2 regions of the Salinivibrio sp. IB574 genome follow, and region 1 is predicted to be linked to the other one. Evidence: riboswitches for the same ligand, from Rfam matches in the RefSeq annotation. Region 1 holds a riboswitch; the other holds the start of a gene.

Region 1 (8,262 bases):
ACTGGCACGCAGACAGCTGCCCATGATCTGTACCACGCACATGCAAACCGTTCACGCCAATAGTTTGTTAAAAGCACTCGGCGTGAGTCACTTTTTCACGCGGATTGTAGGCGCTGATGCGATTGCTGCCTTGCAATCTGGCCCCGATGCCATCTATGAAGCCGCGGCGATTTTACGCGTTGCGCCCACGGAGCTATTGGTTGTTGGGGATGCAGTGAATGACGTTCATGCCGCACGGTCGGTCGGATCCCCTGTTGTTTGCGTGACTTACGGCTATAATTACGGAACAGAGATAGAGAAAGCGCGTCCCGATCTGACCCTTGATACACTCGCGACGCTGCCCAATATCATAGAAAAGCCGATGCATTCACGCGAACAGGGACCAGCAACCACTGTTCCATCGCATCCGGTCATCGCGTCGCCTTTGCCGTCTCACACCTTGCGCCGGGGAGGTGATGCGCCATTCCGATAAACGGTCAGGAGGGAAGCGTGAAAAACGAACTAGATCCTGCATATCTACTTCGCGCCTACGAGATAGTGACTCAGTTTGGAGAAAAAACCGAACAAGGACATCGCCTAGATGGCATTGAAGCCTTCTCAGATTATGACGGCTACACCATTTATTTAGCCGGAAATGGCGTACAGTTACGGGTGGGGTTTCACAATACATATCACCTGGATTATGAGCACGAAAACCTTAAAACGCAGTTCTTGAATAAGGTCGATGCCTTGGTGAAAAACTATCGACAGTCGTGACCAAACATTCGATAAACGCCCCGTCATGGGGCGTTTTTTTTGGCCGATGATCAGGATTTGTTATGGATAATCAAACCATTAAGAAAAGCTGTACCGACAAACAGTGCGCAGTGACAGGCACGGATGCCCACTATCAAGCACTCGTGGCGAGTGCAGCCGCTGCCATTTTGGTGATTGATGAATCAGGTGTGATTATCGATGCCAATCCCTACACCCACACATTGCTGGGCTATGACCATCGGCAACTGGTGGGCAACAATGTGGAATGCTTGATGCCGCCAGAGCATGAAGGGAAACATCAGCATTATTTGATGCAATACCTTACCGGTGGCGAAGCAAAAGTGATTGGAACTGGGCGGCGAGTTAAGGCCCGTCATGTCGATGGGCACCTCGTCCCTGTACACCTCGCGGTCAGTGAAGTACAGATAGACAGTCGGCGTGAGTTTATCGGCATCATGTCCGATCTTAGCGCGCTCACGCAGGCGCAAGCGAGCGTAAAACACGAGCGCAACCAGCTAAAAACCATCATCAATGCGATTGCCAATCCAGTGTTTGTCCGCGAGCTAGGCGGGCGATATACCATGGCCAATCATGCATGTGTGCAGGCCGTTGGGGTCGATAATGTGGAGGCGTTAGCTGATGCCTTTGCCCAGTTATTACCCAAAGGAGGACGAGAGACACTCAACGCGCTGGATCATCAACTGACCATGAATGGCGAGCCGGTGCATACCGATGTCACTCTGAACGATGGCCGCACCTTTAAACTGGCGAAAACCCTCATCCATCACCTCGAAGGTGAGCCATATGCCATTGTTACCGTCGCGTACGATGCCACCCCACTTCTTAATGCCATGAAAGACGCGGAGCGAGCGAACCAAGCGAAAAGTGACTTTCTTTCTGCAATGAGTCATGAATTACGCACACCGCTTAACTGTGTGCTTGGCTATGCACAATTATTAATGAATGCGACCTCGCCGGCGTTAGAGGCCACTCAGCAACAATACGTGGCACAAATACACCAAAGTGGCCGTCATTTACTCGCCCTGATTAATGATGTGCTGGATCTTGCCAAAATCGAGGCGGGAAAAATTTCCCTCAACCCGAGCTGGGCACCTTTGCGTCCGATGATTTGCGAGGCTATCGATTCGCTGTTGCCTCTTGCCCATCGCCAGACGGTGAGTTTGCGCCATACTCTACCGGACACACTCAACGGTGATATTTACGTCGATGCGACCCGTTTTAAGCAAGTGCTGATCAACCTCATTAGCAATGCAATTAAATATAACCATGCGGGTGGACGTGTCACGGTATCGACCCGTCAGCAAGCCGAAACGATAACGATCGCGGTGACGGACACAGGCATTGGCATTGAACAGGATAAGCTGAGCGCGTTATTTGAGCCTTTTAATCGCTTAGCGGCCGAGCAAACCCATATTGAAGGGGCAGGCGTGGGGCTTGCGGTCACACAGCAATTGATCGCGCAAATGCAAGGTGAGATCACCGTGAGCAGCGAAGTCGGAAAAGGGAGTTGTTTTGCCGTCACCTTTCCCTATCGTGGCCAGTCGTTGACCGAGATAGCGTCTTCATCCACACCATTCACCCTTACCCAGCCGCATCGAGTGCTTTTTATTGAACCAGACGTTGCACAGCAACGCTTAATGGCCGATTGGTTCGAAGATTGGCCGTTACTGACCTTGACCTGTGTCCATGATTTATCGTTAGCAGCCGCGATGGCGCATACCACACCGCCCTCGCTATTCATGGTCAGTCATGCGGTGCTTGATGACACGGCAGATCAGGTTCAGTCGCGACTCGGTGAACGGCCCATGATCGTGGTTAACGTGCCGGACACCGAATCTATGCAATCGCACAGCGATAGCATTGTGACGTTGGCGTCACCGGTATCGGGTGCGGCGTTGGGCCGAGCGATGCAAACACTTTTGGAGGACAGGGCATGACACGAGAAAAATCCCAAGCGCAGATCCTGATCATTGATGATCGACCGGAAAATGTCGACTTGTTGACTGCCATGTTGCTGCAATCTGGCTATCAACACATCACAGGCCTTAACGATCCACGCCTTGTGGCCGATTACCTCTCACCGATCCCCGATTTAGTGTTGCTTGATATGCGGATGCCACAACGCTCGGGGCTAGATGTTCTCGATTTGCTGAACAATACGCTCGGCGAGCACTGTCCCCCCGTGATGGTGCTTACTGCCGATAGTGACAACAATCTGCGCAATCAAGCCTTATGCCGTGGGGCCATTGATTATCTCACCAAGCCGTTTGATCATCATGAAGTGCTCCAGCGCATCCATAATATTCTCCATTTTCAATTCAAAACCCTGAAAGAGCGAGATCAAGCGGCGCGTTTGCAGATGTTAGTGAATAAGCAAACCGCGGCATTACGTACCCTGTCTTTAACCGATCCCCTAACCAATCTACCCAATCGACGTGCGCTGGTGGATGCGGCTGAACGTCAACTCGCAAAGGGGATGGTGACCGTGTTTATGATCGCGTTGGATGGGATGGAGGCGGTCACACAGCATCAAGGCCACTTAATGACAGAAGCGCTGTATAAGCACCTAGCGGGGCTCTTAGCCAGTAGCTCGGTCGCAAGAGGGCAGCGTATTGGTGTGTGGGACAACACACGTTTGGTGATGTTAGTGGAAGGAGATATCACCGCCATTGACGCACTTGCTAAGCGGATTTGTCGATTATTGAGTGGTCATCACACCCTTGATGGCCGTTTGATGTCGATGCACTGCCATGTGGGAATAGCCCAAGCGGAAGGTGAGCATCATGATGTGGAGCAACTCTTTCGCCAAGCGATTCTAGCTATCCCGACCGATGACACTGAAGTGGGTCATTATCGCCAAGAGTTGGATGCGCAATCGCAACGTGAGCATATGATCCGCAATGGACTTAGCCCGGCCCTTGAACAAGGAGGGTTGTCTTTGGTCTTTCAGCCCAAATGGGATCTCAATACCGGTACCATGGTAGGCGCTGAGGCGTTATTGCGTTGGCATCATCCGCAACTGGGAGCGATCAGCCCGGCCGAGTTTATTCCCATTGCCGAGCGAAGTGCTGATATGATCCAACTCGGCGATGCCGTTTTTTCTATGGCGTTGCGCGCGCTGGTCCGTTGGCGAGAGCAATACACCTTGCCTGAGGCGTTTCACTTAGCCATCAATGTCTCTTCCCAGCAACTTCGCCACGGTTTTGCCGACAGCATTCTTGCCCGCTGCCAAGCGCTGGAAATACCCACCCAAATCATTCAGCTTGAGGTTACTGAATCGGCGTTAATTCGACATATGTCGGTGGCGCTTAAAGAGTTACAACAGCTCCGTGATGCGGGGATGCACATTGCGCTTGATGATTTTGGCACAGGCTACAGTTCATTGAGCTATTTGAAACAGCTTCCTGTGGATTGGGTGAAGCTTGATCGTAGCTTTATTCAAGATCTTGCATCCAACGCCGGTGACAAACATCTTGTTGGTAGCGTGATCGACCTAGCGCATGGGTTTGGCCACGGTGTGGTGGCCGAAGGCGTGGAAGAAGTTGGCCAGCAACAGATTTTGCAGCGTATTGGCTGCGATCAAGCGCAAGGCTTCTTATATGCCAAACCGCTGGGAACAGAACAGTTTGAACAGCTTCTGCAAACCGGATGTGAGTGCCCAGCGACGGCTATCAGTGCGCCCGTGTCTGGATAGCCGTGGTCATCATCGGATTAGAGATGAGTCATGCGTTAGAGATGGCTGATAATGGTATCGAGGCGCTGATTAAACTCGGTGTTGGTCACCAAGCCTGACGTGGGACCAAAATGCTGGTGAAAACTCGGTAGCGATAAGGTTCCTTTAACCTCAGCAGCAAAATAGGGAGCAGAGTGCTGGGTTGAGGTCAATACTGGGTGAAAATCAACGAGAAATGCGTGACGGCACGGTATGCGTAAGGCTTGCGCTTTATCCGTAGGATGCATATCCTGAACACAGTTAGTCGGGGAGCAAGTAATTGCTGAGACTGCGAAAGCAGGACCCGTAGAACCTGATCCAGTTAGCACTGGCGGAGGGAACTGACACGATCAGCGCACAAAGTGACGCATACTGCCTCATTTTGTCTCCTTCCGCCCCTGATGATTAAGGGGCCAATATGAACCTATCTCCACCTGTTATTCTTACCATTGCCGGCTCAGACAGCGGTGGTGGTGCGGGCATTCAAGCCGACATTAAAGCGATTTCAGCGACCGGCGGCTATGCTTGCTCGGTGATCACCGCGTTAACCGCGCAAAATACTTGCGGTGTCGAGGCCGTCTCGGCGGTTGAACCTGATTTTGTGCGCGCCCAATTAGATGCGGTGTTATACGACATGCCGGTGCGTGCGGTGAAAATCGGCATGCTGGCCAATCAAGCGATTATTCGTGAAGTCGCTGCTGTGCTGGCACGGTCGCCACACTTGCCGGTGATTTTAGATCCCGTAATGGTCGCGACCAGCGGCGATCCTTTGCTCGACGAGCAGGCCATGACGGCGTTGATTGACGATCTTATCCCACGCGCAACCGTGCTCACTCCCAACTTGCCGGAGGCCGCCCGTTTAACTGGCCAGCCTGTTCCTACCTCTGTCGAGCAAATGCATGAGCTGGTGCCGGCACTTCGCCATCTAGGCTGTCCTTACGTGATGCTCAAAGGGGGCCATCTATACCAGACGCCCGAGAGTGTCGATATGTGGATTAGCCGAGACACCTGTCAAACTTTGCGCGCACGCCGCGTTGAAACCACCAACACTCATGGCACCGGTTGTTCACTGTCTGCTGCGATCGCCTCGTTTTATGCTCAAGGGATGACGCCTATCGAGGCCGGGCGAGCGGCTAAGCAGTATTTGACGGAGGCCTTAGCGCATAGTCAGCAGCTAACGGTCGGAAGAGGGGCTGGGCCGGTGCATCATTTTTACGCTTACCCTGATAATTTGTGTCTGTCGCCAGCAGAGCATGCTGTCGCGGAGTTGCCCTGAGACGAGCTCGCGCTGTGAGGGATGAGATCAGAAAGCACCATGACTGAAGGATAAGAGGGAAACGATCCGCTGCAACCTAAGTGGGGCAGCGGTATCGAAAAGAAAACACAAAGATGCGTTGGACGCGCCCGTTAGGCGGCAGACCAATGTGGTAAACGCTCGGCGGCGATATAAAAGACGCGATCGCCCGGTGCCACTTCGGTGTGTAGGCGAGGGTTCAGAGTGATCCCATCGCCTTTGTCGAGACCAATTAAGGTTGCATCGTGCTCATGCTTTAATTGATTAAACAAGGTGCCGACATCCGTTGCTCTTGCATCGGTGGGGTAGCGGGCACAGTATTGGGTCATCCCTTGAGCCGTGCTCAATAGCTCGTGATGTAATTGACTTGAACCGGGATCAACGGCTGCTTTTGCCAGCATTTCCACCGACACAGACGGCACACATTCAGCGTGCGGATAGTGCTGCTTCAATATTTGGCTGAGTGCATCATCTTGAAAATACGCGAGTAAATGAGCGGAAGGGTTTTTGTGGGCGCAGAACAGAGCCGCAGAAAGCGTAATATCGTCTTCTGGGTTATCGATAATAATGCTAGAGGCGCTGTCGATGCCGGCGCGCGCTATGCCCTCTGCATCGGTAAAGCTGGTCACGCGCACAAACTCTACCTCGCCAGGCAGCGGATTTTCCATTTCAGGACGCACACAAAGCACGATCGGGCGCTCGCCATGAATACCGCTTTGCAACAAACGGATTAACTGAATGGTACGCTGGCCGTTCCACCCCAAAACTAAAATATGATTTTTCACAGTAAGACTCCGTTTTCCTTGTAATCCACGTCGCCAATAATCCACTAAGGCACTGGTCACATGCCCAATCACCACCGCAAACAGACCGAGCCCACCGGGAATGATCCAAAAGGCGGTAATCCACTGTCCTGCCTCGGTCGCGGGCGAGTAATCGCCATAGCCCACGGTAGAGGCGGTGACCACTAAATAATAGATGTAGCGACTGAGTGACTGAGTCATCTCAGTTTCACCCGCCGATTGTAAAAGCAGCCAGCCAATAACGCCGTAGGCGAGTACGACCAATCCGAGAATACGCCCGTTTAAATGGGCGAAGTGGCTGATAATCCAACGTTTAAAAAGCAACCAAAAGGTCATAGTGTCTCGCTCATTCGCTATAGAAGCGCCAGTATGAAGGGATTTTTTATGGGTTTACAGTGTAAATCAATTCATTGGCGTTGAGAGGATCACAGTTTAATCGATTACAAGCGCATACATATGCATAAAGCGTACAATGCAGGTATTACCGACTAGGAGGACTTCGCGTGTTTACATCTCGTCGTCAACTCGAACAAGAGCAACAAAAACGTACTGAATTACAACTAAAACTGGAGCAAGTCAATGCCCAGATAGACGCGCTACACAGCGAAAAAGCGGCGTTAGAATCGGAGCTGGCCGTGGTACAGAGAAAACGGCAAACCGGTAAAGCGATCGACGCTAACCTGTGCCATTTTGGTGATTCAATTACCGCGACCCAATCTTCGCTGGCGACCCTAGCAGAAACCATTAATGGTGAAAAAGAGCGTGTGACGGAGGTGAGCCATCAGGCGGCGTCATGTGCCGAACAAGTCAATGATCTCGCTCGCCATGTGCAGTCATTATCCGCGCAATGTCAGCAATCGTCGGAAGCAATTCGTGCTCTCGATCAGCACGCACAGGAAGTGAGTGGCATTGTGAATTTGATTCGCGATGTGGCTGACCAAACCAATCTGTTGGCCCTGAATGCGGCGATTGAAGCAGCCCGAGCTGGCGAGCAAGGGCGGGGCTTCGCCGTGGTGGCTGATGAAGTCCGCAACCTCGCCGAACGCACTTCCACCGCCACGCAAGATATCACTCAGCTGGTGGAGAAGATTCGCGCCGGGAGTGGACATGCGTGTACGCTAACCGATCAGCTTGCCAGTGAAGCGATCAAATATAGCGAGCAAGGCCAACAGGTGGCAGATGCGATGGCGACGCAAAGTGAGCAAGCGCAGCACAGCCGAACCACCATTAAAGCATCGGCATTGCGTGCTTTTTGTGAACTGGCGAAACTCGACCATATCAGTTTTAAGTTTGCGATTTATCGTGTGGTGCTCGGTGAAGATAGCATGAGTGCCAACGACGTGACTGATCATACCCAGTGCCGTTTAGGGCAGTGGTATGACCGCGGCGAGGGACGACAGTACTTCGCCCAGTTACAAAACTTCAAAGCCATCGCCGCCCCTCATGAGCAAGTACACACCCACGCGAAAGCGGCGGTGGCCGCGTTTCATGCACAGCAACCCGAGCAGATGGTCGCGGCGCTAACAGGGATGGAAAATGCCAGTATGACGGTGATTGATAAGCTTGAACATCTGGCGATTGAAGGCAGCGAAGAAGTTGCGTAACGCGATGGGTGTGAAATAGCGACACCGATGGTAATCTCATCCTAAATCAAGGATAAAAAGCCGAAGGAGGCT
Region 2 (8,262 bases), on a different contig from region 1:
AAGTAGCAAAGGACTATCCAGATGTCCGCTTAAGCCATATGTATATCGACAACGCCACCATGCAGCTGATCAAAGACCCGTCGCAATTTGATGTGATGCTATGCTCGAACATTTTCGGCGACATCATCTCCGATGAGTGCGCCATGATCACTGGCTCAATGGGCATGTTGCCATCCGCGAGCTTGAACGCGAGTAAATTTGGTTTGTATGAACCCGCCGGCGGCTCTGCACCCGATATTGCGGGTAAAAATATCGCCAACCCAGTGGCGCAAATTCTCTCCGCCGCGCTCATGCTGCGCTACTCGTTAGGCGAAGAAGACGCAGCCTGCGCGATTGAGCATGCAGTCAGCCACGCGCTGGCGGCCGGTGAGTTGACCGCGGATCTAGCGGGTAACCGCCCCGCATTGAGTACCGAACAAATGGGCGATCGTATCGCCGCGTATATCCGCCAAGGCGCAGAATAATTACCCGTAAGGATACGAGCTATGTCGAATGCAAACACCCAACAAGGCGCTAAGACCTTGTATGAAAAAATCTATCAAGCCCATGTGGTCACCGAGCAGCCAGGCGAAGCGCCGCTACTGTATATCGACCGTCATTTGGTGCACGAAGTGACCTCACCACAAGCCTTTGATGGCCTGCGTGAAAAAGGGCGCCCCGTGCGCCAAGTGAGCAAAACTTTCGCCACCATGGATCACAATGTCTCCACCGAAACCAAAGACATTAACGCGTCAGGGGAAATGGCGCGCATCCAAATGGAAACCTTGGCCAAAAACTGCGAAGAGTTCGGTGTCACTCTGTACGACTTAAATCATCCTTACCAAGGCATTGTGCATGTGATGGGCCCCGAGCTTGGCATTACCCTGCCCGGCACCACCATCGTATGTGGTGATTCGCACACCGCAACCCACGGTGCCTTCGGCTCCCTCGCCTTTGGTATTGGCACCTCAGAAGTCGAACACGTACTGGCCACCCAAACACTCAAGCAATCCCGCGCCCGCACGATGAAAATTGAAGTCACGGGCAAAACAGCCCCCGGGATCACTGCCAAAGATATTGTCCTTGCGATTATAGGCAAGGTCGGTCATGCCGGCGGCACTGGGCATGTGGTGGAGTTTTGTGGGGACGCCATCACTGCCTTGTCGATGGAAGGGCGAATGACGGTCTGCAACATGGCCATCGAATTAGGCGCAAAAGCTGGCCTGATCGCGCCAGATGACACCACCTTTGCCTACCTAAAAGACAAAAAATTTGCCCCTAAAGGCGAGCAATGGCAGCAAGCCGTCGCGTATTGGCAAACCTTGCACTCGGATGCCGATGCGCACTTTGATCGCGTGGTCACTCTCGATGGCAGTCAAATCCATCATCAAGTCACATGGGGCACCAACCCCGGCCAAGTGGTCAGTGTGCATGATAGCGTGCCTGCTCCAGAGAGCATGACCGACCCGATAGAGCGCCACTCGGCTGAGCGTGCCTTAAAGTACATGGGGCTGACGGCAGGCCAAGCCATTACAGATATCCGCATCGATAAAGTCTTTATTGGCTCTTGCACCAACTCACGGATTGAAGACATGCGCGCAGCCGCCGCTGTCGCCAAAGGACGACGCGTGGCAGAGGGTGTACATGCCATGGTGGTGCCGGGCTCCGAGCAAGTACGCGCCCAAGCAGAGCAAGAAGGGCTGGATGTGATTTTCCGCGAAGCGGGCTTTGAGTGGCGCTTGCCCGGCTGCTCGATGTGTTTGGCAATGAACAACGATCGCTTAGGTCCCAAAGAGCGCTGTGCATCCACCAGCAACCGTAACTTTGAAGGCCGCCAAGGCCGTGAAGGCCGTACCCACTTGGTCAGCCCTGCAATGGCCGCCGCCGCTGCTATTGCCGGTCATTTTATTGACGTTAACCAATTATAAGGAGGCCTTATGTCAGGCATACACACTCATACCGGCATTGTTGCCCCATTGGATGCGGCGAACGTCGATACCGATGCGATCATCCCTAAACAATTTTTGCAAAAAGTCACCCGTACTGGCTTTGGTCAGCACCTGTTTCACGATTGGCGCTTTTTAGACGATGCGGGTAAACAGCCAAACCCAGAGTTTGTGCTCAATCAAGCGCGCTACCAAGGGGCGAGCGTGTTACTCACTCGCGAAAACTTTGGCTGTGGCTCGTCACGCGAACATGCTCCTTGGGCACTGGATGATTACGGCTTTAAAGTGATTATCGCCCCCAGTTTTGCCGATATTTTCTATGGCAACTGCATTAATAACCAAATGGTGCCGGTGACCCTTGAAGAAGGCCAAATCGATGCTTTATTTACGTATGTGGCCGAAAATGAAGGCGCGACGGTAACGCTAGATTTGCCCGCCCAAACCATCCGTGCCGGTGAACACTGCTTTAGCTTCCAGATGGATGATTTTCGCCGTCATTGCTTGTTGGAAGGATTAGATAGCATTGGCCTCACGCTTCAGCACGACGCTGAGATCTCGCGCTTTGAGCAAAACATTCCCGCCTTTTTGGCATAACACAACGCTTTAACCACTAAAACGCTGCTTGAGCAGCGTTTTTTTATGGCCATGAAAGCAAACATGGCGCAAGCTGGTCTAGGATATAAACAAGATACGCTCGCGATTGAGGAAGCGGTATGCGAACACGGATCACGCTCATTTTTTGGTTACTCGTTGCTTTTCCAGCCTTGGCCGCCCCGAAAGCCGATTATTGGGCAATGTGGGATACGCACAACCCCGCCAGCCAAGCCACATTTACTCATCACAGCTGGCAAGTATTACTCGATAAGTATTTACAGCCTCAAGGACAGCACACCTTATTTAACTACGCAGCCGTCACCGAGGCCGATAAAGCGACTCTCGATCATTACATTGGCATGCTCACCGCGCGCGACCCGCGCACCCTGACCAAAGACGAACAATACGCGTACTGGGTTAATCTCTACAATTCAGTCACCGTAAAGCTCATTTTGGACGCGTATCCTGTCCGTTCAATCACCAAACTCGGTGGCCTGTTTAGCTTTGGACCTTGGGATGATGAGGTGGTCACGGTGGCAGGTGAACCCCTTACCTTGAATGATATTGAGCACCGCATTCTGCGCCCGCTATGGCAAGATCCGCGTACCCACTATGCGGTCAATTGTGCCAGCCTTGGCTGTCCGAACCTACAGCCACAAGCCTTTCAAGCCGACACCTTGGAGGCACAATTAGAACAAGCCGCCTACACCTTTATCAACAGTGATAAAGGCGTCAGTCAGCAAGGCGAACAATGGCAGCTTTCTTCTATCTATGAGTGGTTTAAGGCCGATTTTGGCGGCAGTGAACAAGGGGTGATCGCCCATATCAATCAATACCGCGATATCAAGCTTCCCGAGGATGCACGCTTAGACTATGACTACGACTGGGCGCTTAACCGAACCGCTGACTAAAAGGCTTGGTTAACCCTAAGCCAATCAGTACAATGGCGTGGTACTCATTGGGGAGCCTCTTGGCTGAGATTGCGCGCCGCGCTAAACCCATCGAACCTGATCCAGCTAACACTGGCGTAGGGATTGAGACTTGATGATGTCATCAACCAGCCTCAACACCCACGCCCAACTTAGGAGCGTGCTGTGAAAGTCATTACGTCTGTTTTAACCGTACTTTCTTTGTCTCTGTTATCGCTTGGCGCCCGCGCCGCTGACCCGCTGACTATTTATACCTACGACTCATTTATCGCCGAGTGGGGCGCAGGGCCAAAAATCAAAACCGCCTTCGAAAAACGCTGTAACTGTGAGGTCGAGTTTGTGTCCCTTGAAGACGGCGCAGCCTTGCTCAACCGCATGCGGATTGAAGGCAGTACCACCAGCGCCGATATCGTGCTGGGTATGGACACCAATTTAATGAAAGAAGCGGAGCGGAGCGGCATTGTCGCCGAGCACGCAGTGAATACGGAGCGCCTACAGGTACCCGGCGGTTGGGATAATCCCTACTTTATCCCCTATGATTACGGCTACTTTGCCTTCGTGTATGACACCACGCGCCTGCTCGATCCGCCCAAGAGCTTGAAAGCCTTGATTGAAGATCGTGATGACATCAGTGTGATTTACCAAGATCCCCGTGTCTCCACCGTTGGCCAAGGCTTAATGCTGTGGATCCAGAAAGTATACGGCGATCAAAGTCAGCAAGCATGGCGTGATCTCGCGGAGAATACCATTACCGTGACCAAAGGCTGGACCGAGGCGTACAATATGTTTCTGAACAAGGAAGCAGACATGGTGCTCTCTTACACCACATCACCGGCTTACCATTTGGTTGCCGATGATGATGACCGCTTTGCCGCCGCGACGTTTGAAGAAGGCCATTATATGCAGATTGAAGTGGCCGCGAAATCAGCCTACACCGACCAGCCAGAACTGGCGGATGCGTTTTTGCAGTTTATGATTAGCGATGAAGCGCAGTCGATCATTCCCCTTACGCAATGGATGTATCCTGTTACTGATATCACGTTACCAGATGCCTTCTATACCTTGAATAAACCCGAGAAGAGTCTGCTTTATCAACCCGATGAAGTGATGGGCAACCGTCAACAATGGGTGCGTGACTGGCAAACAGCGTTGGTTGAATAGTCGTCATGCTCAATCCTTCACGCACCTGGCCGGGCAGTCTCGCGGCCAGTCTCGTCGTGCTTTTAATTGGCAGCGCCCTATGGGCGCTGTTCTCTCACAGCCAAGATCTTAACCTTGAGGCACTATGGCAAGATGCCTACCTTCGTCACGTCACCGTATTTAGCTTCAAGCAAGCCACTTTATCAGTGATCCTCAGCGTGGGATTAGCGATTCCTGTTGCCCACGCCCTGTCGCGTCGCGAGTTTGCCGGTAAACGTTGGTTGTTGAAACTGTTTGCCATGACCTTAGTGCTGCCTGTGCTGATCGGGGTATTTGGCTTGGTGGCCATTTTTGGTCGCAGCGGCTTGATCGCCGACACCCTACAACATTTTGATCTTTCCATGCCGTTTTCCATTTATGGATTGAGCGGCATTTTGCTGGCACACGTGTTTTTCAACTTACCATTTTCCGCCCAGATCATGGTGCAAGCGCTCGAGGGGATCCCCGCCGATCAACGCCGCTTAGCGACGCAATTAGGTTTAGGTGGCTGGCAGCGTTTTCGTCACCTTGAATGGCCTTATCTTCGCCAAAGTTTGCCCCATATCGTCGGACTGGTGTTTATGCTCTGCTTTACCAGTTTTGCTACCGTCATGGCGCTTGGCGGCGGCCCTAAAGCCACCACCATAGAGCTGGCCATTTACCAAGCCATTCGCTTTGACTTTGACTTGCAAACCGGCGCGGCATTGGCGCTATGGCAGATGATGCTGTGCGGCACGATTGCGTTTGTGGTGCAAACATTCACACGCGCGGTGCCGAATACACCCAGTGAAGTATTACCGTTGCCGCATGCCCTCGATAGCCGAGCGGCGAAATGCTGGGATCTGCTCTGGATAACCTTGGTCTTGCTTCTCGTATTGCCGCCACTGGGTGTGGTGCTGTATCGCGGGCTCAACCCAAGTGCGCTCACTGTCCTTGCCGATACAGCGTTATGGCAAGCCACCATGCACTCATTATGGGTGGCCACCGGCGCGACCGCTATCGCATTTGTGTTGGCAATTGCGGTGATCTTAGCCAGCCGTCACTGGCGGTTTCATGGTCAAAAAAGGCGAGCCGATGGTATTGAGACGCTAGGAGCCATGATTCTGGTAGTGCCCAGTATCGTATTAAGTACAGGACTGTTTTTGCTGTTTCGCCAATTTAGCGATGTCTTTAGCCTCGCCTTGTGGTTGGTGATGGGAGTCAATGCCCTGATGGCGTTACCTTACTTGATTAAGGTGCTCAGTGCCCCCGCCTATCAAGTGGCGCAATCTTATCATGCACTCTGTGCCACCTTAGGCGTGCGTGGGATCACTCGCTTGCGCTTAATTGAATGGCAGTGCTTACGCCGCCCAATAGCACGTGGCCTCGCGGTCAGCTTTGTCCTCTCGATGGGCGATCTCAGCGCCATCTCTTTATTTGGTAGCCAACACTTTCAAACACTGCCTTTGTATCTATTTCGTCTGATGGGCAGTTATCAAATGGATGCGGGCGCCGCGGCGGCCATGCTGTTATTAGCGACCAGTTTAGGCAGCTACGCTCTGATCATCCGCCTCGTCCAATGGAGACACGCATGCTAACCCTTTCCAATATCACGTATCGCTACCAGCAAGCGTGGATGCACTTCGACGCTCACATCGCGCCGGGAGAGATTGTTGCTGTACTCGGCCCAAGTGGCGCCGGGAAAAGTACCTTACTCTCTCTGATTGCAGGATTGATTGCTCCTGATAGTGGCGAGATTTTGATTGCAGGTAAGCCAGTCACTACCGCGCCGGCTCACCAGCGCCCACTCTCCATCCTGTTTCAAGAGCATAATGTCTTCACCCACTTATCGGTGTTTGACAACATGGCGATTGGACTTTCGCCCTCACTCAAGCTCAGTCACGCACAAAAAGAGAGCGTGAGAAGCGCCGCGGACGCTGTGGGGCTGACACCTTATTTAGATCGTTTACCCGGCGCATTGTCCGGCGGGCAGCGCCAGCGGATTGCACTCGGACGAAGTATTGCGCGTCAACAGCCTCTGTTATTACTTGATGAGCCTTTTTCAGCCCTTGACCCTGCGTTGAAAAAAGACATGTTAGCCTTAGTGAAACGGACCGCCCACGCGCAAGGTACAACCGTTTTGATGGTGACCCATCACCCCGACGATGCGAAAGCCATTGCCTCTCGTTTTCTTTACGTCGATGAGGGACAGGTTGCCTTATCTCGCCCCGTGTCGGATCTGAATGCGCCTCCACCGGCCATGCATCGTTACATGGGCATGATGGAATCCCCCTAATAGATGGCGCCTCCTCGATTGGCTTCTATACTGACAACAGGAATAGACCCTTTTCAGGAGGCGCTTTGTGCCCGCCAGTAGCATTCAGATACTCGACTCTATCGTCGATTTCACAGCCAAAACTGAAGTTGATGCGATTACCAAGAGCCTACTGACGTCGATCCTTGAGTTAACGCCTATCAGTGAAGTGGTGTTACTTGATTACTGCTCTGGACTGAATCCCCCTTTCACGGTGCTGGGTACCAATGACAACAGCGCCTTTCAGCAAGAAAATATCGAACAAGTGGATGCACTTCTGGAAGACTGCCTCGAGAGCCAAGAGGTCACCATGCATCAGGCTTACGATCACACCTTGGTTGCAGTCCCTATCTATTACGAAAAAGACGAGGACATTCGCGGTGTCTTATGTGGCCGCGCCGAGCAATTAAACGAGGAACAGCTCGCTATGGTGTCTGGCCTCATTCACATCTATGAGAACTATCAACAAATCATTATGGCCAGCGAGCGAGACAGCTTCACCGGCCTATTCAATCGCAAGGTACTGACCAAAAAATTAGACCTGATTAGTGATCGCTTAGCGCAAGCGCCCGCGGCGATCGACAGCGACTTGGATCAGGCGAGTTATCCTTGGATTTGTATTTTTGATGTCGACCATTTCAAGCAAATTAATGATAACTTTGGCCATGTATTTGGCGATGAAGTCATTTTGTTGCTCGCGTCTTTAATGCGACAAACTTTTTCTGTCGAAGACACCCTGTTTCGCTACGGCGGGGATGAATTTATGGTGTTACTTCATCCTTGCACACGCGCCATGGCCGAACAAAAAGCCAATACCTTTATTGCCAATGTCAACGCGCGCGACTTTGGCGCGGCGGAAACCGTGACCATTTCCATGGGCGCAACGCGTATCGATAAAGCGCATCAGAGCACCAGTACCTTATTGGGTAATGCGGATCAGGCGCTTTATCACGCCAAGCAAAACGGTCGCAATCAAGTGGCTTTCTACGAAAGATTGCTGGAAAGCGGGATCATCAAAACCTTTATTGCCGCCGACGATGTCGAGCTGTTTTAACTGTAGAAAAACACGGCGGCTGAGCCGCCGGCTCGGTTAAAGGTTTTCTTCGGCAAACTCAGCAAGACGACTGCGTACTACCCCATTGAGGTATACGCACGCACTGCCCTCGAAATTTTTAAATCGCTCGACAATGTAAGTCAGCCCTGAGGTGACCGGCGTGAGGTAGGGGGAGTCAATTTGCGCTAAGTTGCCTGAGCAAACCAGCTTAGTCCCTTCACCACAGCGGGTGATAATGGTCTTCAGTTGCGAGGCAGTCAGGTTCTGACACTCATCCAAGATCACAAA

Evidence for each region. A riboswitch is a leader RNA that binds a small molecule or an ion and turns the genes downstream of it on or off. The one in region 1 is predicted to bind thiamine pyrophosphate.
Region 2: linked by a shared signal. The riboswitch ahead of thiB (thiamine ABC transporter substrate binding subunit) and the one ahead of thiD (bifunctional hydroxymethylpyrimidine kinase/phosphomethylpyrimidine kinase) in region 1 are both predicted to bind thiamine pyrophosphate.

The regions. Positions count from the first base shown of each region.
Region 1 is NZ_MUFN01000018.1:3,476-11,737, reverse strand. Features, by position in the region: gene BZJ17_RS10175 (HAD hydrolase-like protein) at 1-472, shown strand, start outside; gene BZJ17_RS10170 (DUF3081 domain-containing protein) at 490-756, shown strand; gene BZJ17_RS10165 (ATP-binding protein) at 819-2,714, shown strand; gene BZJ17_RS10160 (EAL domain-containing protein) at 2,711-4,471, shown strand; gene BZJ17_RS10155 (hypothetical protein) at 4,507-4,737, opposite strand; TPP riboswitch at 4,746-4,846, shown strand; gene thiD (bifunctional hydroxymethylpyrimidine kinase/phosphomethylpyrimidine kinase) at 4,908-5,765, shown strand; gene BZJ17_RS10145 (potassium channel family protein) at 5,897-6,922, opposite strand; gene BZJ17_RS17610 (methyl-accepting chemotaxis protein) at 7,090-8,190, shown strand.
Region 2 is NZ_MUFN01000016.1:24,711-32,972, forward strand. Features, by position in the region: gene leuB (3-isopropylmalate dehydrogenase) at 1-464, shown strand, start outside; gene leuC (3-isopropylmalate dehydratase large subunit) at 486-1,907, shown strand; gene leuD (3-isopropylmalate dehydratase small subunit) at 1,917-2,519, shown strand; gene BZJ17_RS09640 (DUF547 domain-containing protein) at 2,639-3,430, shown strand; TPP riboswitch at 3,469-3,570, shown strand; gene thiB (thiamine ABC transporter substrate binding subunit) at 3,623-4,609, shown strand; gene thiP (thiamine/thiamine pyrophosphate ABC transporter permease) at 4,615-6,204, shown strand; gene thiQ (thiamine ABC transporter ATP-binding protein) at 6,198-6,902, shown strand; gene BZJ17_RS09660 (GGDEF domain-containing protein) at 6,970-7,974, shown strand; gene BZJ17_RS09665 (PhoH family protein) at 8,011-8,262, opposite strand, start outside.